3 regions of the Lentzea flaviverrucosa genome follow, and region 2 is predicted to be linked to each of the others. Evidence: riboswitches for the same ligand, from Rfam matches in the RefSeq annotation. Region 2 holds a riboswitch; each other region holds the start of a gene.
What was found. A riboswitch is a leader RNA that binds a small molecule or an ion and turns the genes downstream of it on or off. The one in region 2 is predicted to bind cobalamin.
Positions count from the first base shown of each region.

Region 1: it holds a riboswitch for cobalamin, as region 2 does, so the genes downstream of both, DFR72_RS33445 (CbtB domain-containing protein) here and DFR72_RS47200 (ribonucleoside-diphosphate reductase subunit alpha) in region 2, are expected to answer to the same signal.
Region 3: it holds a riboswitch for cobalamin, as region 2 does, so the genes downstream of both, DFR72_RS28850 (prenyltransferase/squalene oxidase repeat-containing protein) here and DFR72_RS47200 (ribonucleoside-diphosphate reductase subunit alpha) in region 2, are expected to answer to the same signal.

Region 1 is NZ_QQAU01000013.1:213,696-221,500, forward strand. Features, by position in the region: gene DFR72_RS33435 (RNA-guided endonuclease InsQ/TnpB family protein) at 1-1,028, opposite strand, end outside; gene DFR72_RS33440 ((2Fe-2S)-binding protein) at 1,112-1,762, shown strand; cobalamin riboswitch at 1,811-1,985, shown strand; gene DFR72_RS33445 (CbtB domain-containing protein) at 2,019-2,207, shown strand; gene DFR72_RS33450 (CbtA family protein) at 2,229-2,987, shown strand; gene DFR72_RS33455 (HAD family hydrolase) at 3,031-3,687, opposite strand; gene metH (methionine synthase) at 3,680-7,219, opposite strand; gene DFR72_RS33465 (PAC2 family protein) at 7,268-7,805, shown strand, end outside.
Region 2 is NZ_QQAU01000012.1:130,744-138,548, reverse strand. Features, by position in the region: gene DFR72_RS31625 (YVTN family beta-propeller repeat protein) at 1-984, shown strand, start outside; gene DFR72_RS31620 (MbtH family protein) at 1,012-1,200, opposite strand; gene idi (isopentenyl-diphosphate Delta-isomerase) at 1,312-1,899, shown strand; gene DFR72_RS31610 (ribonucleotide-diphosphate reductase subunit beta) at 1,885-2,880, opposite strand; gene DFR72_RS47200 (ribonucleoside-diphosphate reductase subunit alpha) at 2,934-6,425, opposite strand; cobalamin riboswitch at 6,533-6,744, opposite strand; gene DFR72_RS31600 (LysE/ArgO family amino acid transporter) at 6,942-7,490, opposite strand; gene DFR72_RS31595 (LysR family transcriptional regulator ArgP) at 7,590-7,805, shown strand, end outside.
Region 3 is NZ_QQAU01000010.1:170,102-177,906, forward strand. Features, by position in the region: gene DFR72_RS28835 (CbiQ family ECF transporter T component) at 1-687, opposite strand, end outside; gene DFR72_RS46445 (hypothetical protein) at 698-1,468, opposite strand; gene DFR72_RS28845 (hypothetical protein) at 1,465-1,878, opposite strand; gene DFR72_RS28850 (prenyltransferase/squalene oxidase repeat-containing protein) at 1,878-3,089, opposite strand; adenosylcobalamin-variant (AdoCbl-variant) riboswitch at 3,124-3,195, opposite strand; gene DFR72_RS28855 (FAD-dependent monooxygenase) at 3,290-4,378, opposite strand; gene DFR72_RS28860 (terpene synthase family protein) at 4,469-6,613, opposite strand; gene DFR72_RS28865 (Uma2 family endonuclease) at 6,757-7,305, opposite strand; gene DFR72_RS45750 (hypothetical protein) at 7,698-7,805, shown strand, end outside.

The sequences.
Region 1 (7,805 bases), on a different contig from region 2:
GGACACGTCCAGTGTCGAACGGACAGACTGAGCTCAGCCAGCAGATGTCCGCAGGCTGAGCACGTCTTGCTGCTGGGACACCAGCGATCGGCGATCAGGAGTGTCCGTCCGGCGCGATGCGCCGTGTACTGCAGCATCGCCCGGAACTCGCCCCACGCCACGTCACTGATCGCGCGCGCCATCCGCCGGTTTCGAATCATGTTCGCAACCGCGAGATCCTCAATCGCGATGACATCAGCACCTCGGACGAGGCGAGTACTGGTGCGATGCAGGAAATCGCGGCGAGCATTGCAGACCTTGCGGTGCGCGGCAGCAACTCTTCGCTTGGCTTTCACGCGGTTGTTGGAGCCACGTTGCGCACGAGCCAGACGCCGCTGGTAGCGGGCGAGGTTGTGCGCCTTGCGTTCCAGATACCGAGGATTGGCGATCCGTTGGCCGTCGCTCGTGACGACGAAGTCCTTCACGCCGAGATCCAGACCGACGGCGTGGCCGGTAGCAGGCAGCGGCACAGGGTCGCTGATGTCGACTGTGAACGTGACGTACCAGCGGTGGTCAGGCCCTCGCGCGACGACGACCATGCTGGGCTCAAGCGTGGCCAGATTCACCTGATCGAACGACCACACGAAGTGCATCGGTCCCGTGGTCTTGGCCAGATGCAGCTGACCGTCACGCATGCGGAACGCCGAGCGGGTGAAGTGCGCCGACTGCCGGCCCGTCCGCGACTTGAAGCGCGGGAACCGCGCGTGTCCGGCGAAGAAGTTCCGGTACGCGGTGTACTGGTGACGCAGCGTCTGCTGCAGAGGCACACAGGACACTTCGGACAAGAAGGCCAGGTCGTCGGTGCGCTTCCAGGCAGTGAGGGCGGCGTCGGTCTCCCGGTACGAGGTGGTCTTGCCCTCGGTGCGGTAGCGGTGCGACCGCTCGGCAAGAGTCTTGTTCCACACCAGTCGCACGCACCCGAAAGTACGGTTCAGCATCGCGATCTGGTCTGGGTCCGGATAGGCCCGGCAGCGGTAGGCCGTCCTCACGATCTCAAGCTAGCCGACCAGTCCGCCTCCTGATCGGGGCTTCTGTGCCTGGCGAAGTGATTCCACTCGGTAGCGTGAACTTCGTGTCTGAGTTCGCCGAGGTACTCGAAGCGCTGCGCCGCGTGCGCGGGATCAACCCGTTCTTCGCCCTCGACGTGGGCAGGCCCGACGATTCCTGGCTGCCGGGAACGGCACTTCTGGAGGGCCCGGCGCTCAAGACCACGATCGACGCCATCGCCGACCGGTACAAAGCCGACGAACCGCGCGTGGCGGCGAGCCTGTTCTTCCTCAGCTACACGGCACGGCTGCTCAGCCCGCTTACCGCCGCGAACATCCCCATCGACGTGCGCCCGGAGAACCTGTGGTGGCAGCACCACCCCGCGAACGGCCTGAGCGTCCGCATCGACCAGCCGCGACTGGGCCCGCAGGCCGCGGAGGCGCTCGAACCGGTGGTGGAAGCGATCCAGCAGGTCACGCCGGTGGCGCGCGGATTGTTGTGGGGCAATGCGATGTCGAACATCGCGGGCGCGCTGAAAATGGTTGTGCGCGCACGCATGCTCACGGAGGAGGAAGCGGAAGAACGGGGCGAACGGCTCATGAGCGCGCCGCCGTTCGAACAGGCGGGAGAATTCCTGAGTTTTCCCGGCGAGGTCACTTTCCGGCGCAGGAGCTGCTGTCTCTACTACCGCGTCGCCGCAGGTGGGAAGTGTGGTGACTGTCCACTCGTGAAGTGAGCAACGCAACAACTCTTATGGCCGGTTGTGCTCGACGAGCCGATCAACTTACGGTGCACGCGCCGCAGTGACGGGAAGCCGGTGAGAATCCGGCGCGGTCCTCGCCACTGTGACCGGGAAGCGATCCCCGCCGAGCACGTCACTGGTCCCCTCCGGGACTGGGAAGACGCGGGGGCAGCGTTGATCCGGGAGTCAGGAGACCGGCTGCGGCGCCGCAAGGAGAGTTGACCTTCCACGAGGTATGGAGGAGCCCGTCATGACGAGCCCCGCTGCAAGCCTGTCCGCCGTCCGCGTGCCCAAATGGGCCTTCGCCGTCTCAGTGCTCGGCCTGATCGTGACCTACCTGGTCCTGCAGGAGAACGGCCTCGCGCTCGGCGCGAGTTCCGGGTTGCTGCACGAGTTCTTCCACGACGGCCGCCACGCCCTCGGCGTCCCCTGCCACTGATCAGACCCACTGATCAAGCAGATGACGACGACGTACAAGTCCCTCGCGCTGCGCGGAGTCGCGGCCGGCGGTATCGCCGGTGTCGCGTCCGCGCTGGTGCAGCTCCTGGTGACCGAGATCCCGATTCGTGCCGCGCTCGCGGTCGAGGAGGCCCGGGCACCCGCCGGTGAGGAAGCCGGCCATTCGCACGGTGGCGAGGAAGAGCTCGTCAGCCGCGGCACCCAGATCGTGGGCGGCATGCTCGGCGTGGTGATCGTCGGCATCGCGGTGGGCCTGGTGTTCGCCACGGCCTACGCGCTGTCGAAGCGCTGGTTCACCGGCAGCACGCCGTTCAGCCGCAGCTTCGCGTTCGGTGCCGCGGTGTTCGGTGCCGTGGCGCTGCTGCCGTGGCTCAAGTACCCGGCCAACCCGCCCGCCGTGGGCGACCCGGAGACGGTGAACTACCGGACCGCGCTCTACCTCGGTGTGGTGGTGGCCGGTCTGGTGATCGTGTGGGCCGCCAGCTGGCTCGCCGAGCAGCTGCGCGCTCAGTCGCAGCCGGTGCGGACGACGGCCGTGCTCCTCGCGGTGGCCGCGGCCGCCGCGGTGGTGCTGCTGGCGTTCCCCGCGCCTCCGGACACGATCCCCGCGGACATGCCGGTGAACGTGCTGTGGCAGTTCCGCCTCAGCTCGCTCGCCCAGCTCGCCACGCTCTACGTCGGCATCGGCGTGGTGTTCGGCCTGCTGATCGATCCGGCCACGCGGAGGGTCAAGGCCTCCGAAAAGGCCGCAGTCGCGTGACGGTGCGCGGTGGTCGCGACCAGCGGCCACCCCGCACCACCGGCTAGAGGGCCTTCAGCACGTCGACGTCCACGCCCACGAGCGAGTCGCGGAAGATCCGCCGCTCCCCCGCCTCGACCTCGACGTCGCACGGCACGACCAGCACGGTGCACCCGGCGGCGACGGCCGCGGCCACCCCGGTCGGCGAGTCCTCGATCGCGACGCAGCGCACCGGGTCCACGCCCAGCAGCCGGGCCGCCTTCAGGTACGGCTCGGGCAGCGGCTTGTTCAGCCCGTCCACCTCGTCGCCGCACACGGTCACGTCGAACAGGTCCCGTCCGATCGTGTCCAGCGCGACCTCGGTCAGCGAGCGCTCGGTCGACGTCACCAACGCCATCGGCACGCCCGACTCGCGCACGGACCGCAGCGCCTCCTGGGCACCCGGACGCCACGGCAGGCCGGTGCGGAAGACCTCTTCGGTGCGGCGTGAGATCCACGCGGCGCCGTCGGCCATGTCGGCCTCGGTGGGTTCGATGCCGACGTCGGCGAACAGCAGGCGCATGGTGGTGGGCACGTTGCTGCCGACCATGCGCTCACGGGTCTCCAGCGACAGGACGCCGCCGAGCTTCTCCGCGTACTCGTAGAGCGGGATGTCCCACAGCTTCTCGGAGTCCAGCAGCGTGCCGTCCATGTCCCACAGGACAGCCTGCAAGTCAGACATTGAAGTACTTCGCCTCCGGGTGGTGCGCCACGAAGGCGTCGGTGGACTGTTCCGGGTGTAGCTGGAGTTCCTCGGACAGCGTGACCCCGATGCGCGACGGCTCCAGGAGCTCGACGATGCGCGCGCGGTCTTCCATCTCGGGGCAGGCGCCGTAGCCGAACGAGTAACGCGCGCCGCGGTAGCCGAGTTTGAAGTACTCCTCGACGTCGGCCGGGTCTTCGGCGGCGACGGTGCCGCCTGCCGGCCAGACGAGTTCCTCGCGGACCCGCTTGTGCCAGTACTCGGCCAGCGCCTCGGTGAGCTGGACCCCCAGTCCGTGGACTTCCAGGTACTCACGATACGCGTTCTTGGCGAACAGCTCGTTCGCGAAGTCGGCGATCGGCTGGCCCATCGTGACGAGGTGGAACGCGATCACGTCGACCTCGCCGGCGTCGCGAGGACGCCAGAAGTCCGCCAGGCAGAGGCGGCGATCCCTTTTCTGGCGCGGAAAAGTGAACCGGAAGCGTTCAGCGGACCTGGCGGAGGGCTCCTCCAAAATGACCACGTCCTCACCGTCGGAGACGCACGGGAAGTAGCCGTAGACGACCGCGGCGTGGGCAAGAACACCTTCCGTGGCAAGGCGTTCCATCCAGTAGCGCAGGCGTGGACGCCCTTCGGTCTCGACCAGTTCCTCGTAGGTCGGGCCGCCGCCGCGGCTGCCCTTGAGGCCCCACTGCCCCATGAACGTCGCGCGCTCGTCCAGCAGAGCGCTGTACTCCGCGACCGGGATGCCCTTCACGACCCGGCTGCCCCAGAACGGCGGCACCGGGATCGGGTTGTCGGCCGCCACTTCCGAGCGGCCGGACACGACTTCCTCTGCACCCGCAACGGCTTTGCGGGCCGCCGCGATGCGCAGCGACCGTTCACGGCGGGCCTTGCGCTCCAGGACCTTCGCCTGGGCCTCGGAATCCACCAGCGGGGTCTCGCCGCGCTTGGCCGCCATGATCGCGTCCATCAGCCGCAGGCCCTCGAACGCGTCACGGGCGTAGCGGACGTCGCCGAAGTACATCTCCGTCAGGTCGTTCTCGACGTACGCACGCGTCAACGCCGCCCCGCCCAGCAGCACCGGCCACCGCGCGGCGACGCCTCGGGAGTTCATCTCCTCGAGGTTCTCCTTCATGATCACGGTCGACTTGACCAGCAGGCCGGACATGCCGATCGCGTCCGCGCGGTGCTCCTCCGCGGCCTCCAGGATCGTGTTGATCGGCTGCTTGATGCCGATGTTCACGACCTCGTAGCCGTTGTTGGACAGGATGATGTCGACGAGGTTCTTGCCGATGTCGTGGACGTCGCCCTTCACGGTGGCGAGCACGATCCGGCCCTTGCCGCCGTCGTCAGACCGTTCCATGTGCGGTTCGAGGTGCGCGACGGCGGTCTTCATGACCTCCGCGGACTGCAGCACGAACGGCAGCTGCATCTGGCCGGAACCGAAGAGTTCGCCGACGGTCTTCATGCCGGCGAGCAACGTGTCGTTGATGATCTGCAACGCCGGGCGCTCGTCCAACGCGGCATCCAGGTCGGCTTCCAGGCCGTTGCGCTCGCCGTCGACGATCCGGCGCTGCAGGCGTTCGAACAACGGCAGCGCGGCCAGTTCCTGAGCCCGCGTGGCGGAGTTCGACTTCGTCGTGACGCCCTCGAACAGCTCCATGAGCTTCTGCAACGGGTCGTAGCCCTCGCGGCGGCGGTCGTAGACGAGGTCGAGGGCCACCGCGCGCTGCTCGTCGGGGATGCGGGCCATCGGCACGATCTTGGACGCGTGCACGATCGCGGTGTCGAGGCCCGCCTGCACGCATTCGTGCAGGAAAACGGAGTTCAGCACCTGGCGCGCGGCCGGGTTGAGTCCGAAGGAGACGTTCGACAGGCCCAAAGTCGTTTGCACGTCCGGATGGCGGCGTTTGAGCTCGCGGATCGCCTCGATCGTCTCGACGGCGTCGCGGCGCACCTCCTCCTGGCCGGTGGAGATCGGGAACGTCAGGCAGTCGACGATGATGTCGTCGACGCGCATGCCCCAGTTCGTCGTGAGGTCCTCGATCAGCCGGGTGGCGACGCGGACCTTCCACTCGGCTGTGCGGGCCTGGCCCTCCTCGTCGATGCACAGCGCCACGACCGCCGCGCCGTGCTCGGAGACGAGCCGCATGATCTTCTGGAACCGGGAGTCCGGCCCGTCGCCGTCCTCGTAGTTGACCGAGTTGACGGCGCTGCGGCCGCCGAGGCACTCCAGACCGGCCTGGAGCACGCCCGGTTCGGTGGAGTCGAGCACGATCGGCAACGTCGACGCGGTGGCCAGCCGCGACGCCAGCGCACGCATGTCCGCCTCACCGTCGCGGCCGACGTAGTCGACGCAGAGGTCGATCAGGTGGGCGCCCTCGCGCGTCTGGTCGCGCGCGATCTCGATGCAGTCCTCCCACTTCTCCGCCAGCATCGCCTCGCGGAACGCCTTGGAGCCGTTGGCGTTCGTGCGCTCGCCGATCATCAGCACCGAAGCGTCCTGTGTGAACGGAACGGCCTGGTACAGCGAGGACACCCCCGGCTCCGGGCGCGGCCGGCGCGACGACGGACCGAGGTCGCGCACCGCGTCGGCCACCTGGCGCAGGTGCTCGGACGTCGTGCCGCAGCAGCCACCGACGAGCCGGGCACCGAACTCGCGGACGAACCCCGCCAGCGCCTGGGCCAGTTCCTCCGGCGACAACGGGTAGACCGCGCCGTGCGGGCCCAGCTCGGGGAGTCCGGCGTTGGGCATCACCGACAACGGGATGCGCGCGTGCTTGGAGAGCGTCCGCAGGTGCTCGCTCATCTCGGCGGGACCGGTGGCGCAGTTCAGGCCGATCAGGTCGATGCCCAGCGGTTCCAGCGCGGTCAGCGCGGCGCCGATCTCCGAGCCGAGCAGCATCGTGCCGGTCGTCTCCACGGTCACCTGGGCGATGACCGGCACGAACCGGCCCTCGGCCGTCATCGCGCGCTTGGCGCCGACGACGGACGCCTTGGTCTGCAGCAGGTCCTGCGAGGTCTCGACGATGATCGCGTCCACCCCGCCGACGAGCAGGCCCTTGCACTGCTCCTGGTAGGCGTCGCGCAACGTCGCATAAGGAGCGTGGCCGAGCGTCGGCAGCTTGGTGCCGGGACCGACGGAGCCGAGCACGAACCGGGGCTGCCCGGACGTGCCGAACTCGTCCGCCACCTCCCGCGCCAGCGCGGCACCGCGCTCGGACAGGTGGAAGATCTGGTCCGGAATGTCGTACTCGGCGAGGTTCGCGAGGTTCGCACCGAAAGTGTTCGTTTCCACGGCGTCGCAGCCGACTTCCAGGTAACCGCGGTGCACCGCCTTGACGACATCCGGGCGGGTGACGTTCAGGATCTCGTTGCAGCCCTCCAGACCGTTGAAGTCGTCGAGGGAGAGGTCAACGGCCTGAAGCATCGTGCCCATGGCCCCGTCAGCGACGACAACGCGGTTCACCAGCGCTTCCAGCAACGGCGACTCTCCGCGATCACGCATGGGCCAAGCCTACGATGAGTTGACTGGCCGAACCCGTAGTCTGGCGCCGTGAACGATCCGTCCCAGGAATCCCCGACCCCCTCGAACCCGCGCATCCCGCTCACGGCTCCGATCATGGTCTGTGCGTTCGAAGGCTGGAACGACGCCGGCGACGCCGCCAGCACCGCGATCGAGCACCTCCAACTCACCTGGGACGCCACCCCGCTCGCCGAGATCGACCCGGACGACTACTACGACTTCCAGGTGACGCGCCCCAGCGTCCGCATGGTCGAAGGCGTCACCCGCAGGGTCGACTGGCCGACGACGCGGCTGTCGGTGTGCAGGCCCCCCGGCTCGGACGTGGACGTCATCCTCGTGCACGGCATCGAGCCGAACATGCGGTGGCGCAAGTTCGCCGCCGAGCTGCTGGGCCACATCGACGCCCTCGGCGTGACGACGGTGGTGACGCTGGGCGCACTGCTGATGGACACGCCCCACACGCGCCCGGTCCCGGTCACCGGCACGGCCTACGACGCGGACGCCGCCGAGAAGTTCGGCCTGGAGCACTCGAAGTACGAGGGCCCGACCGGCATCGTCGGCGTCTTCC
Region 2 (7,805 bases):
CCCGCGGGCGTCGCGGTCGCCCCCGGTGGCGGCTTCGTCTACGTCACCAACTACCTGGGCGGCACGGTGTCCGTGGTCGACACGGCCACGCTGACGGTCACCGCGACCGTCGCGGTCGGCTCGAACGCCGACGGTGTCGTCGTCACGAAGGACGGTTCGGCCGTCTACGTCACGCACGACCTCCCGGGGCCGGGCAAGGTCTCGGTCATCGACACGACGTCCAACACCGTCGTCGCCTCGATCGGCGTCGGCAACGCGGCGACCGCCATCGCGGCCTCGGCGGACGGCAAGCGGATGTACGTGGTCAACAAGGGTTCGGACAGCGTCTCCGCCATCGACGTCGCCTCGCGCACCGTCGTCGGCACCGCGTCCGTCGGCTTCACGCCGCACGGCATCGCGCTGACGCCGAACGGAACCCGCGCGTACGTGACGAACAGCGAGTTCGACTCGGTGTCCGTCGTGGACCTCACGACGATGACCGAACTGCAGAAGATCTTCGTCGGCGACCGCCCGATCAGCGTGGCCCTCACGCCCGACGGTGCGAGCGCCTACGTCACGAACTTCAACAGCAACTCGGTGTCGATCATCGACACGGCGTCCAACGCGGTCACCAGCACCATCGCCGTGGGCCAGCGCCCGGTGGGCATCGCGATCAACTTCGTGCCGCCCGCCACGTCGAAGCTCGTGGGCGGGTCCGCCCAGCTGCAGTTGCGGCTCCTCGGTTTCACGGTCCGCTCGCTCGACGCGACGCTGACCGACAAGCACACCGGGGCGCCGGTCGCCGGCCAGCAGGTCGTCTTCCGCACGGTGAAGGGCAACCCGCTCTGCACCGCGACGACCAACTCGTCCGGCAAGGCCACCTGTGACGCGCAGGTGTCGCTGCTGGTCGGTCTCTCCACGCTGCTGCAAGGCTTCACGGCCTCGTACGCGGGCAACAACGAGCACGGCGGTGCCTCTTCGCACGGGCACATCGCATTGCTCTAGTGGTGTGACAGTGGTGGTGGACCTTCGCTAAGCCGCCATCGGCACGTCGAACCGGAGCGCGTCCACGTAGTCCGCACAGGACTGCCTGGACGCGACTCCGTGGACGACCTGCCAGCCGGCGGGCACCTGCAGCACCGCGGGCCAGATCGAGTACTGGCCCGTCGGGCTGACCAGCACCAGGAACATGGTGTGAGCCTGTGCGAACGGGGAAGTCATGCCCCCAGAGTGACCTGCGACACCTATGGTCCGGCTATCTCCCCGCTCAAGCTCACCCGACCGCGCGGTTCCCGATCTCGGCCCGCGTGTGATTACGTGGTGCCCGTGACTGTGGAACAGGTGGTCCTCCTGGCCGAGGACGGTTCGGCCATCGGCGTCGAGGACAAAGCAGTGGTGCACCACGCGGAAACCCCGCTGCACCTGGCGTTCTCCAGCTACGTCTTCGACTCGGCGGGCAACACCGTGCTCACCCGCCGCGCACTGCACAAGAAGACCTTCCCCGGTCTGTGGACGAACACCTGCTGCGGCCACCCCCTCCCGGAGGAGGACATGGCCCAGGCCGTGCTGCGGCGCCTGCGCGACGAGCTCGGCATGAAGGTCTCCGAACCCGAACTGCTGCTGCCGGCCTTCCGCTACCGCGCGGAGATGGACGGCGTCGTCGAGAACGAGATGTGCCCGGTGTTCCGCGTGCTGTCCGACGACGAGCCGGTCCCCAACCCGGACGAGGTCGACTCGACCGAGCGGGTTCCGTGGAGCGAGTTCGCCGCGAGCGTGCTGGACGGCACGCGCGAGATCTCCCCGTGGTCCCGCCTGCAGGTCGCCGCGCTGGTGGAACTGGGACCCGATCCGCTGGCGTGGCCGGTGGCGGACCGGGCCGGGCTCCCCAAAGCCGTGAGGCTCAGCTCACCACTCCAGTGATCCGCCGTTCTGGTACTCGATGACCCGGGTCTCGAAGAAGTTCTTCTCCTTCTTCAGGTCCATCATCTCCGACATCCACGGGAACGGGTTCTCGGTCGGCTCCCACACCGGCTCCAGGCCGAGCTGTGCGCACCGGCGGTTCGTGATGAACCGCATGTACTGCTCGCACAGCTCGGCGTTGAGGCCGAGGATGCCGTTCGGCATGGTGTCGCGGCCGTAGGCGATCTCCAGCTCACAACCCTCCGCGAGCATGGTCCGCACCTCCTCCTGGAACACGTCGCTCCACAGGTGCGGGTTCTCGATCTTGATCTGGTTGATCGCGTCGATGCCGAAGTTCAGGTGGATCGACTCGTCGCGCAGGATGTACTGGTACTGCTCGGCGATTCCGACCATCTTGTTGCGGCGGCCGAGCGACAGGATCTGCGCGAAACCGGTGTAGAACCACATGCCCTCGAACACCACGTAGAACGCCACGAGGTCCTTGAGGAACGCCTGGTCCGTCTCCGGCGTGCCGGTCCTGAACTCCGGGTCCTCCAGGTGCTGCGTGAACTGCAACGCCCAGGCCGCCTTGTCCGTGATGGACGGGATCTCGCGGTACATGTTGAACAGCTCGCCGTCGTCGAGGCCGAGCGACTCGCAGACGTACTGGAACGTGTGGGTGTGCACGGCCTCCTCGAAGGCCTGCCGCAGCAGGTACTGGCGGCACTCCGGGTTCGTGAGGTGGCGGTACACCGCGAGCACGATGTTGTTGGCCACCAACGACTCGCTGGTCGCGAAGAAGCCCAGGTTGCGCTTGATCATCAGCCGTTCGTCGTCGGTCAGGCCGCCCGAGGAGGGCGCTGTCTTCCAGAGCATGATGTCGGCCTGCATGGAGACCTCGGTCGGCATCCACGCGTTGTTGCAGCCGGCCAGGTACTTCTCCCACGCCCAGTGGTACTTCAGCGGCAGCAGCTGGTTGACGTCGGCGCGACAGTTGATCATCGCCTTGTCGTCGACGGAGACGCGCGCGGCGCCTGCCTCGATCAGGTTCTCGGTCACTGGCAGGCCTCGCACTCGGGGTCGGTGATGGAGCAGCTCGGGTCGACGGCGACGGGGGAGACGGCGTTGAGCTTGCCGTCGGTGCCCTGCAAGGTGGACTTCTCCACGTGCGTCGCGCTCTGCGTGCGCAGGTAGTACGTGGTCTTGAGGCCGCGCAGCCACGCCAGCTGGTAGAGCTCGTCGAGCTTGCGGCCGCTCGGCTGGGAGAGGTACAGGTTCAGCGACTGCGCCTGGTCGATCCACTTCTGCCTGCGTGAACCGGCCTCGACCAGCCACGAGCTGTCGACCTCGAACGCCGTGGCGTACAGGGCCTTCAGGTACGGCGGCACCCGGTCGATCGCGCCGAGGCTGCCGTCGTGCAGCTTGAGGTCCGAGACCATCTGCTCGTCCCACAGCCCGCGCTGCTCGAGAGCCCGCACCAGGCCGGGGTTGACCACGGTGAAGTCACCGGACATGTTCGACTTCACGTACAGGTTGCGGTACAGCGGCTCGATCGACTGGTTCACCCCGGTGATGTTCGCGATGGTCGCGGTCGGCGCGATCGCCATGACGTTCGAGTTCCGCATGCCCTCGCGCGCCATCGCCCTGACCGGCGCCCAGTCCATCGTGGACTCGCGGTTCTGCTCCAGCTCACCCCCGGCGCGCGTGGCGGCCAGGATCTCGACCGAGTCGATCGGCAGGATCCCCTTGCTCCACAAAGATCCCTCGAACGACGCGTAGGCGCCGCGTTCCCGCGCCAGTTCAGCGCTCGCGGAGATCGCGTAGTAGCTGATCTCCTCCATGCTGCGGTCGGCGAACTCGACGGCCTCCTTCGACGCCATCGGCGTGCCGAGCGTGAACAGCGCGTCCTGGAAACCCATCAGCCCCAGGCCCACGGGCCGGTGCTTCAGGTTGGAGTTCCTGGCTTCCGGGATCGTGTAGTAGTTCACGTCGATCACGTTGTCGAGCATGCGCACCGCGGTGCGCACGGTCTTCTCGAGCCGCGCGTGGTCGATGCCGTCCTCTGTCACGTGCCGCGCGAGGTTGACACTGCCGAGGTTGCAGACCGCGACCTCGTCGACGGCGGTGTTCAGGGTGATCTCGGTGCACAGGTTGGACGAGTGCACGACACCGCTGTGCTGCTGCGGCGAACGCAGGTTGCACGGGTCCTTGAACGTGATCCACGGGTGGCCGGTCTCGAACAGCATGGTCAGCATGCGCCGCCACAGGTCGACGGCGGGAAGCCGGCGGAAGACCTTGATCTCGCCGTTGTCGGCCATCTCCTCGTACGCGCGGTACTTCTCGGCGAACTCGCTGCCGAACGCGTCGTGCAGGTCCGGCACCTCGTCGGGGGAGAAGAGCGTCCACTGGCCGTTCGCGCGCACGCGGCGGATGAACTCGTCCGGCACCCAGTTCGCGGTGTTCATGTCGTGCGTGCGGCGGCGTTCGTCGCCGGTGTTCTTGCGCAGGTCGAGGAACTCCTCGACGTCGATGTGCCAGGTCTCCAGGTAGGCGCAGACAGCGCCCTTCCGCTTCCCGCCGTTGTGAGCGAGACCGGCCGTGGTCATGTAGGACTCGTCGGTCTCGACCTTGAGGTCGAACACCGTCGGCACGACTTCGGTCTCCCTCACGTCCCGGACGCGCGAGAACACCATGCCGGCGTGCTCGATCCAGTTGCGCTTGGTGATCGGGCGGCAGCCGACGAGCTCGGCGATGCCTGGGACAGCGGGAACCCGGATGTCGAAAGTCTTGGTCACGCCGGAGAAGCTGATCTGAGTTCCGTTGGAGCGAGTGCCAGTGTGGTTCTGCTCGCGTTCGCGATGCTGCCCTGCGGACGGCACGCCCAGGCGCAACAACTGGTACCGGATGCCTGCCGCCAGCGCGGGGGACGTCGTGGTGAAGTAGACCTCGACGCCGCGGGAGACCCCGCCGTCTGTTTCCAGGAGTCCTTGGAGCAGGTTCCGCGTCTGCGCGTGCGGGAGGTGCGAGAACCGGCGGGCGATGCGCTTGTGACGGTGCTCGTCGTACAGATCGCCGTAGGTGAACGGCAAGGTGGGTTCGCCCGCTCCGAGGATGCGGCCGGTTGTGGAGTCGCGTCGGACCCCTCGGCCGGACGCCCAACAGATCTGGCGGTACGTGCTTTCTTCCCGGCCGTTCTCCCAGTAGTGGATCCCGCGTTCGGAGAGGTAGTGCTGTACGAAATCGAGATGGACGTCCAACTCGGGGTTACCCGACACACCCCACTGGTAGCCATCCTTCGACAGATGCCCGTCACCCAAGAGGATCCCGTACAGCCGCGCGTCGTCGTCAGTCAGATCGTGGACCGGGACGATCTCCTTCGGAACAACCTGGGCAACGTAGTCGCCTTTCTCCAGGTTGCCGGCCTCGATCCACTCCGGCCTGACCTTGTCGTCGGTCAGCCACTTGAGGGTGCGGCTGTTCGCTTGTTCCATCGGAACACCCTTGATGGCGTAGAACGGGTGCCCCGTCGTGACTTTCAGCGTCTCCACGGAGTGCTTGACCTTCACCTCGACCATCGGGTCGGCTTGGTCGTAGAGCATCACATCAGTGACCTCGCGGTAGTTGCCGCTCACACCGAGCACCAGGTCGCCGATCCGGATGTCCTTGATCGCCTTGGCTCCGTCGGCGGTGTAGACGCCGGTCTCCGGTGCGAAGCACTGATTCACGGCTACCGCGGTGTCGTTCGCGACCTTGAGGAACGGCACGACGCCCTGCGACTTGCCGTTGGTGCCCTTGATGTGCGCGCCGATGCCGCGCACCGGGGTCCAGTCGTTGCCGAGACCGCCGGCGAACTTGGAGAGCAGCGCGTTGTTGCTGATGCCGTGGAAGATGGCGGCGAGGTCGTCGTCCACGGTGGTGAGGAAGCACGACGAGAGCTGCGGGCGTGTGGTGCCGGAGTTGAACAGGGTCGGCGTCGAGCACATGAAGTCGAAGCTCGACAGCAGCTCGTAGAACTCGATCGCGCGGGCGTTCCGGTCGTCCTCCTCGAGGGCGAGGCCCATCGCGACGCGCATGAAGAACGCCTGCGGCAGTTCGTAGCGGCGGTCGTCGTGGTGCAGGAAGTAGCGGTCGTAGAGCGTCTGCATGCCCAGGAACTGGAAGTTCAGGTCGCGGGAGGCGTCGAGCGCCGCACCGAGCCTGGTCAGGTCGAAGTCGGCCAGACGCGGGTCGAGCTGGCCCAGCTCGATGCCGTGGCGGACGAACTGCGCGAAGTACTCCGGGTAGCGCTCGGTCATCTCGGCGTGCGACAGGGGGATTCCGCAGGCCTCGGTGCGGAGCTTGTCCAGCAGCAGGCGGGCGCTGACGTAGGAGTAGTCCGGGTCGTGCTCGACCATCGTGCGGGCGGCCATGATCGGCGCGAGTGCGAGCTCGGCGTCGGTGATGCCGTCGTAGAGGGTCCGCTTGGTCTCGGCCAGAACCGCCTCGGCCGACGCGTGGGGCAGGTCGGCGCAGGCTTCGTCGATGACCACTGAAAGGCGGTCGGGCACGCTCTCTCCTCCGAGATCGGCCCGAGGAAACGCGTGCGCGCACCAGCGGTCGACACCACTGGTGCACACAGCCGCCCTCCCTCGGGGCACCGTGTCGTGCGCGCAGGCTTGCGCGCACACCAATGGCAGGTCTTCGGACTCGTGGGCGTACCTCTGGCGCCTACCGGCCGTCGCTTCCCAGGTCTCGCGACCCAGTGCTTCGTTGACGGCTTTCGTTCCCACTCACCGCTGCGGGGCAGTCCCGGACTTTCACCGGGTTCCCTCTTGCCTCACCGGCCCGGTTGAGTCGGGTCGGTGAACCACTAGCGCGGCAGATACTACATGTGGTGGTGGGGTCTTGATCACCACCCAACATGCGCGTGTCGTGGGTTAGGGTCGAGAACGTGGATGATCTTCGGCCTCGGGTCGTCATCGGTGCTCTGGTCAGCGCGGGGCTCGCCTCGGCGTCCCTTTTCGCAGGGACGGCGGCGCCCGTGGCGAGCGGTGTCCTGGCCGTCGCGGCGGTGCTGGTGATGATCACGACCCGGCGATCAGGGTCACCCCGAGAGTGATCATCACGGCGGCGATCAGGCCGTCCAGCACCCGCCACGCGCGGGGCTTCGCGAACAACGGGCTGAGCAGCCGCGCGCCGAACCCGAGCGCGACGAACCAGGTGATGCTCGCCGTCACCGCTCCGACCCCGAACAGCCAGCGGCCGGCCGCGATCGAGCCGAGCAGCACCAGCGTGTCGAGGTACACGTGCGGGTTGAGCCACGTCAGCGCGAGCGCCGTCAGCACGGGCCGGCTGCTCGTCTCCGTTCCCGCGTTGAGCGCCGACGGCCTGAACGCCCTGCGCGCCGCCAGAAACCCGTATCCCAGCAGGAAGATCCCGCCCACGACGGCGGCGACAGTGATGGCCTGCGGGAACTTCTTCACGATCACGCCGAACCCGGCGACGCCCACCGCGACCAGGATCGCGTCCGAAAGCGCGCACACGGCGACGACCTCCACGACCGCCTGCCGGCGAAGTCCTTGGCGCAGCACGAAAGCGTTCTGCGCGCCGATCGCGACGATCAGGGTCATCATGGTGCCGAAGCCGAGCAGCAGGTCAGTCACGAGTTCCACGGTATTTACGCGGTCTTGATGAGGCCAGCTAAAGATTCTTAAGTAGCATTAGTCGCTGTGATGGATCTCGACCTGGTGCGCACGCTGCTCGCGGTCGTCGACGCGGGCACGTTCGACGCGGCCGCCACCGCGCTGCACGTCACTCCTTCCGCTGTCTCGCAACGCATCAAGGCCCTGGAGCAACGGACTGGCCGCGTGCTGCTGGTGCGGGCGCGCCCGGTCCGCCTGACGCCGTCGGGCGAGGTGATCGTCCGTTACGGTCGGCAACTGCTGGCC
Region 3 (7,805 bases), on a different contig from region 2:
CGTCCCGGTGAGCACCCGGTCCTTGCGCGAGATACCGGCCGTGCGCCCGTAGCCGCGCGAGTCCATAGAGGCGGCCAGCACCAGCGACCGGTCGAGCGCGTCCTCCAGCACCGGCACCAGCATCGTGCGGATCGCCCGCGCTCCCCTGGCCGTGTCACCCCTGAGCTGCCGCGCCCTGCGCACCGACCGTGCGGACGCGACCAGCTGCGGCGCCACGGTCAGCGCCACCACGACGGCGACGCTCACCTCGTACAACGCGGCCGGCAACGACCGCAGCAACCTCCTGGGGTTCGCGAGGGCGTTGGCGGCGCCGACGCAGCTGAGGATCGTCGCGAGGAGCAATCCCTGGTACAGCGCGAAAACCAGGCCCTCCGCGCTGACCGGGCCGCCGACGCGGATGCCCTGGGCCCAGTCCGGCAGCGGGACCTGCGGCAGCGTGAACAGCACGGTCGGACCGGTGACGCCGCCCAGGAACGCGTGCAGAAGGACGCGCAGGCCGATGATCAGCAGACCGAACTTGAGGAACACGCCGTAGGTGCCGGCCCACGGCGTGTTCGCACGGCAGGTCACGACGACCACGCCCGCCACGGCCAGGACCAGGCCCAGCAGCAACGGGTTGGTCGTGCGGCTGGCCGCGGTGGCGAGCCCGAGGGCCCACAGCCACCACGCACCGGAGTGCAGCTTCACCCCACCGGCCCTACGCGTCTTCCGCGGCGCGGCGACGCCGTGCGACGAGCAACCCCGCCACCACGAGTGCCGCGATCACCAGCACTCCCAGCAGGGTCCACAACCAGCTCGGGCCGGACTTCTCCTCCACCTGCTGCGCCTTCTCCGCCACCGCGGGAACCGAAGTCTCCACCGATGACGCCGTCGTCGACGACGGTGGTGCCGACTCCGGGGAAGACGGTGTGGCAGCGGAAGAAGAGGCCGGCGGCGCGGTGGTCGTCGCCGTCGTGGTCACGGCCGGCGGTCGCTGCGCAGGAGGTTGCCCGGCCGGTGGCTGCGGAGGTGCCGGTTGCCGCGGTGCGGGCGGGGCCGGGGCGGCGGGCGGTGCGATGCCGGGCTGCTCACCGGCGCCGAACGCCCACCCCTCCACGGTTCCACGGGCCGGCACGTAGGTCGCGGCGCCCTGGTTGCTGTACGACCAGGAGCCACCCGCCGGTGCGTGCCAGTACGACCAGTACGCGGTGGCGGGCGAGGCGTTGACGCACTTGTCGGCGTCCGTGCCCGGCCTTCCGCCGATGCGGCAGACGAAACCGGCCTGCCGCGACGCGTAGGTGTAGCCGAAACCGGCCGCGGTCAGTGCCGCGACACCGGAGGCCGGGGTGCCCGGCGCGCAGCCCTGCTGCACGCCGCCGCCGAGGCCGCGGTAGTCCACGACGACGGTCACGCCGTCACAACCGGCCGCGAACGCCGGCACCGGTACGAACGCGGCTACCAGTGCCAGCGCGAGGAAGAGCCTCTTCACGGGGTGGTGCTCGGTGCGGTGCCCGCGCCGAAGGACCAGCCCTCGACGGTGCCGGGAGCCGGGTTGTAGCTGCCGGCGCCCGAGCTGCTGTAGGTCCAGGTGCCGCCGGGCGTGCCGTGCCAGTACGACCAGTACGCGGTGGTCGGGGCGCCGTTGCACGGGTTCGGCAGCGCGTTGATCGTGCACACGAAACCGGGCTGGCGAGGCACGTACCCGACCACGAACTTCACGTTCTGCAAAGCCACGATGCCCGAACTCGGGTCGACCGTGGTGCAGGCCGTCTGGACGCCGCCGCCGAACGAGGTGAAGTCCACCACGACCTTGACGTTGGCGCAGGACGCGGCGGAGGCGGCAGACGTGACCACGAACGAACTCGCGACCAGCGCGAGAACGGCGAGCATGCGGCGCATCACGCACCACCCTTCCGACGACGGGAGACGAGCAGGAGGACGGCGCCGGCCAGCACCGCGAAAGAACCGAACAGGGTCAGCGGCACGGCCTGGTCGGGTCCGGTGACGGCGAGCGGCGGATCGGCCGGTGCTTCGGCGGGACCGCCGGGAGCGGGTGCCACCGGCGTGGTGGTGGCCGGAGGTGGTGTTGTGGTGGTCGTGGTGCAGTCGATCGGCGGCACACCGGGGGTCGCAGACGACGCGGACACCTCGGCGAGGCTCACGCGGGCGAGCCCGAGCATGCCCTGCGTGGTCGCGCGCACGACCGTTCCAGCGTCAAAACCCGTGCTGTCGAAAGCGATCGCGCCGCGCTGGTCGGCAGGTCCGGTGCAGCCGATCTGCAACGTCTTCAGGTATGCCACGGCCTTGTCCGCGGCGGCCTTGCGGCCACCGGCGAGCAGTGCGCCGACCGCGAGGCCGGTGGTGTTGGCGTTCGTCGGCGGCTCCATGGCCTGGAACCCGCCGTCCGCCTGCTGCTGCTTCACCAGCCACTCGACGGCCGCGGCGGACTTGTCCTTCTCGCCGGCCGCGAGCAGTGCCTGCAGCACCATCGCGGTTCCGTCCACATCGGACTTGCACGCCGGCAGGCCGAACGCGATCGGGAACCCGCCGTCGGGACAGGCCGTGGACGCCTGGAACTCCACCGCGGCGGACACGTCTTTGCCCGCCCGGTGCAGCACGATGATCGCGAGCGCCTGGGTGAAGGCGTTGGTCTGCTCGTACGCCGGATCCGTCCTGTCGCGGTACCGGCCGGTGTCGTCCTGCAACGCCACGAGCCGTCCGAGCAGGTCGGCACCGCCGTAGGCCGTGGGATCCTGCCCCAGCGCCTGCGCGACCAGCGCGAGCTTCGTGAGGCCGCCGACGTACGACTCGGCCTCGCCGTCCCCGGCGAACGTCTGCAGCTGCGCCGGCTCGGCCAGCCACGCGGAGGCCTTCACCGCGGTCGACCTGCCCACACCGGCCGCGGCCAGCGCGTAGACGCCGTCCGCCGTCAGCCCGGGATCACCGGAGCTGGGGTCTGCGGGGAAGCGGAGCAGCCGATCGCCCTCGCTGAACTGGCTGACCAGCCACGTTCCCGGCGAAGGTTCCGCCGCCTGTGCCTGGGGTGTCGCCACCAGCGCGGTCGCCACCAAGGCGACCAACGCGGATCTCCTGATCACTGCGCCTCCCATGCCCGCTGTCCTCGACGGGTCGGTGGAGCTACCGCACGCCACGGGCAGTCGGACTATCACCGTTGCGGGTCAGTGCCGGAGTTCCACCGGCTTCCCCCGCGGCGTGCGGATGCTGTTGTCAACCATGGATCGTGCGGGAGGGATCAATTCGAGTCAAATGGCTGTGAGCTGAGCCATTGATCATCACCTCCGCCGGCCGGTCAGTAGCCGGGGAGGCTGAGGCTGTTCACGATCTCGGCGAAGTCGTCACCCGGCGCCCCGCCGGTCTCCACGTTCCGCAGCGCCATGTCCTGGTTCGCGGTCACGTACGGCCGCAGGAGCTCCTCGTAGCGCTGGAAGGCGGCCGACGGGTCCTTCGCGAGCTCACCGGCCAGCACGTACGCGCCGACCAGCGCCATGCTGGTGCCCTGCCCGGACATCGGCGACCCGCAGTACCCGGCGTCGCCGAGCAGCACGACGGTGCCGCGCGACCACGAGTCCATCCGGATCTGGCTCATCGAGTCGAAGTGGAAGTCCGGCGCCTCCCACATGTGCTTCAGGGCGGTCGGCCACACCCAGCCCGCGCCGTCGAACTTCTCGGCGAGCAGCCGGCGCTGGGCGTCGACGTCGCGGTGGTCGAACGACACCTCGCCGTGGAAACCCATGTACACACGGCATTCCGCGTTCAACCGGGCGCTCATGATCCCGCCGCCGACGACCCCGCCCTGCTGGAACGTCTGCCAGTGGTCGAGACCGAGGAAGTTCGGCGCGGTGAAGACGGCGAGGTTCATGCCGAGGTGGCTGATGAACCGCGACTCAGGCCCGAACACGAGCTTGCGGACGTGGGAGTGCAGGCCGTCCGCCCCGACGACGACGTCGAAGTCGCGCGGGGCGGCCTTCTCGAACGTGACGCGGGTGCCGTCGATCGAGGTGATGGTGTCGTCGAAAAGGTACTCGACGCCGTCCGCCGCGTCGAACAGCATCTGGGCGAGGTCGTCGCGCAGCAGTTCGACGTCGGCGCTCGCCAGGTCGCCGCCGCTCAAGGTGTGCGTGGTGGAGCGGAACAGCTCGTTGCCGTCGGCGTCGACCACGTTCATGCCGCGCATGCCGGTGCTCAACGACCGCAGCCTCTCCCCGAGGCCCATGCGCTCGACGACCTCCAGCGCCGGGCCGCGCACGTCGATGGCCTGGCCGCCGGGCCGCAGACCGCGGGCCCGTTCCACGACGGTGACGCTGAAACCGTGGTGGCGCAACCAGTACGCGAGCGCGGGCCCGCCGATGCCGGCGCCGGAGATCAGGACGTTCTTCATGGTGCTGCCCCCTGTGAGCCGGTGTTGCCCACAAGGTGCCGCCAGGCGCTGACCGTCCGCTGACCGTCGGCGGTCAGCGCCTGACCGCGACTACCGGGAGAAGAGCTTCGCGGCCGACGTGCCGATGCCCGACGGCCCCTGGTGGAACGCTCCCACGCTCACCGGGGTCCGGATCTCGTCCTCGCCGTAGCGACTGGTCTCCTCGTGCCAGTTGAGGATCGCGACGATCCAGTCCTTCAGCTCGTCGGCGTAGCGGGTCAGCGACGCACGTGTGGCCGAGTCCAGCGAGAAGTCCTCGAACATCTGCGGCAGGTGCGTCTCGACCGAGGCGATGAACTGCCCGAGGCGGGCGTCCATCAACGCGTAGGTCACCTCGAACGCGCGGGACTGGGAGACACCGAGGAAGTTCTCGATCACCCTCACCATGTTGTGCACTTCGCCCTCGTACTGGATCTCCTTCAGGTACGAGAAGACGTCGTTCATCAGACAGGCGTAATCCATGGCCGACCGTTCCATGGTCTGGATGACGCGAGTTCCCCAGATCTCCGGCGGCACCGTCGTCGAATGCGAGAAACGCGACAGGGAGGTCGTCAGTTCCGAACCGAACGTCGACCGCCTCATCTCCAGGTAGTCGATCGGGTCGGGAATGCGGTTCTGCTGGATGTTGACGACTTCCCACACCCACGCGTCGACCATGTCGTCCACGGTCTGCCGGAACGTCGTGCGGAACTCGGGAGACATGGGGCCGGCGGTCTTCTGCCACAGGTCGGCCAGGCTGCGTTCCGTCGCGTTGACCGGCACCAGGGTCGGCACCATGTCCAGCGGCATGCACTGCTTGAGCCGTGCGGTCTGCAGCTTCAGGCCGGCCAGGTCGCGCAGGCGCCCGAAGACCCACGGGTAGACGTCGTCGGCATAGGTGCCCCAGGTCAGCCAGCACGCCGAGAGGAACAGCTCGGCCGGGGTCGCGTCCGGGTCGAGCCCCGACGAGCACAGCGCGAGGTCGAACCCGCGGTGCTTGGCCTCGTCCCAGATGCCCTCGCTGTGGATGCCCATCTCCCGGCCCCACACGACGATCTCCTCGCGCACCTGGTCGAGGTGCGGCGACAGGGTCAGCGTGAACGGGACGTCGAAGTCCGGCAGCGTGTACGGCTCGACGGTCTTCGGCGTGCTGGAGAACTGCCGGAGCCGCTGCGGCATGGTCTTGGCGTACGAGCCGAGGATCCCCAACTGGGGCTTCGGGGCCTTGTTCATGTACCGCGACGACCGCAGGTGCCACTCGTGGCCGCCCGCCTGCCAGTCCTGAAGGCCCTTCACGTAGCCCAGGACGGCAGCGCGCCCGATGGGGTCGATGGCGTGCTCGTCCAGCAGGATCGGCACCTCGGTGAGCGCCGTGTGCTCGAACTGGTGCAGCCGCGAGGTCAGCAGGTCGTTGACGGCCTCGGCGGCCTGCTGCGTGGGCAGGTCGAGGAACTTCTCGAACACCAGCACGCCGTTGGAGAGCTCACCCTCGTCGAGCACCTCGCGTTCGTAGGAGAACAGGTCGTTGCGCAGGTGCACGGCGTCGCTGAACGTGTCCCTGAGGACGCCGATGGGCCGTGACAGGGCGATCCGTGCGGGCACCTCGAGGCCGACGGCGTGCTCGACGAGGTTCGCGGACCACGGCGCGCCACCGACCTTGCGGCGCATCTCGACGTACTCGATGGGGTTGGACAGCCTGCGGGCGCTGATGTTGTGCAGCTCCCACATCGACTCGTCCAGCAGGTGCTTGGTGTTGGCCGCGAACCGTTCGCGCCAGTCGAGCGAGTGGGTGGGCACCGTGCGGCGCCAGAGGTCGGCGAGGCCCTTCTCCACCGGGTTCTCCGGCGTGGCCGTGATGGCGCCGTTGACCGGCATGAACAGCGGCAGCCGGTCGAGGTAGGCCTGCGCGCCCCCGATGTCCGGGTTGCGCTTGTAGAGCTCGACGAAGTGGTCGTCGAAGTAGAAGACCCACACGTACCAGTCGGTGATGAGGTCGAGCACCTCACCGTCGCAGTCTGGGTGGGTGTACGCGCAGAGCAACGCGTAGTCGTGCGACTCCAGGTCCTCTTCCGTCCAGATGACGGTGCCGTGCTGCGGCACGTCGACCATGTCCATCTCGCGTGCCCAGGCACGGGTGTGGACGCGGGCGCGTTCGAGGTTCGGGTTCAGCCGGGCCGGGTAGGGCGTGTAGAACTCCGGCAGCTGGAACGGCTGCATGTGCGTTGGACCTCCGCGCGTTGGGCTGACGCACTGCACGCAACCAGCCCCGCGCACGGGGGCGCCAGATGGTGAAACCGTGATCCACACGTGCGTGGATCTCTGTCGCCCGTTCAGCCCAACCCGGTCCGCCCGGCGAACACTCAGCGCACGAGGGACTGGGCGCTGAGTTTCACCGAGAACGGGAATTGCAGCTCGATGATCTCCTCGCCCTCGGAATGCGCCTGCTCGACGTAGACGCCGTTCTCGAGGTGCAGGCACCGCAGCCACGGACGGTCGTAGTCGATCATCCAGTAGTTCTCGCAGCCGACTTCCTGGAACTTCGCCCGCTTGAGTTCGAGGTCCACGTGCCGCGTGCGGGGTGACAGGACCTCGACCGCCAGCACCGGCGGCCCGATGAGCGCCTGTTTCGAGAACTGCTCGCGCCGGCCCACCACCAGGTCTGGGATGAAGACCGTGTCGTCGGCGAGCACGACGTCGACCGGAGCCGGGAGGACCTCGAGCTCCGGTGGGCAGACAGCGGTCAGCGCCACCAGCAGTCGGGCGACGACCCGCTGGTGCACGGGGCGGGGTGAGGGGCTCATGACGAGCACCCCGTCGACGAGTTCGAAACGGTGCCCGTCATCAGGCATCGCCTCCAGGTCCGCCCACGTCAGCGGTCTGCCGTGGGGAAACGTAGGGACACCACCCATGGTGCGTTCCACCCCCGTGTCGTGACCACCGTCCGCCGGACGGATCCCGGCGATGCCATTAGACAAGACTGGTCCGTTTCTCACGACTCGCAAGCCCCTTTTGGCCGACCCGCACCACTGCACGCACACGTCCCCGTCACCACCGTCCCGCAGGGTGAGCAACGGCTGGTCCTGCCGTGGAAGGCGCCACCCGGACGGAGCAGCGAGATGGTTTCAATCGAACAAGTGGCTAATTTCTGATCAATTTTCGGGCGATTTTTGATAACGCACGCCACCCTGCCAATTGCTCGCGAATGCGACCCTAACGGAATCTTACGGGCGAGCCAAGCACTCCGTTGGAGCAATACCCCGGTCGCATTCCCCTGAATCGGTGTGATCGCGGTGGGGACGGCGTGGGGACGGACTTCACGACCCTCGGTGGCGACACCACCGAGGGGAGCAGGGGAATGCGCAGGACGTCGGACAGGATCGCGCAGTGGGTGGCCTTCGCCGTGCTGGCG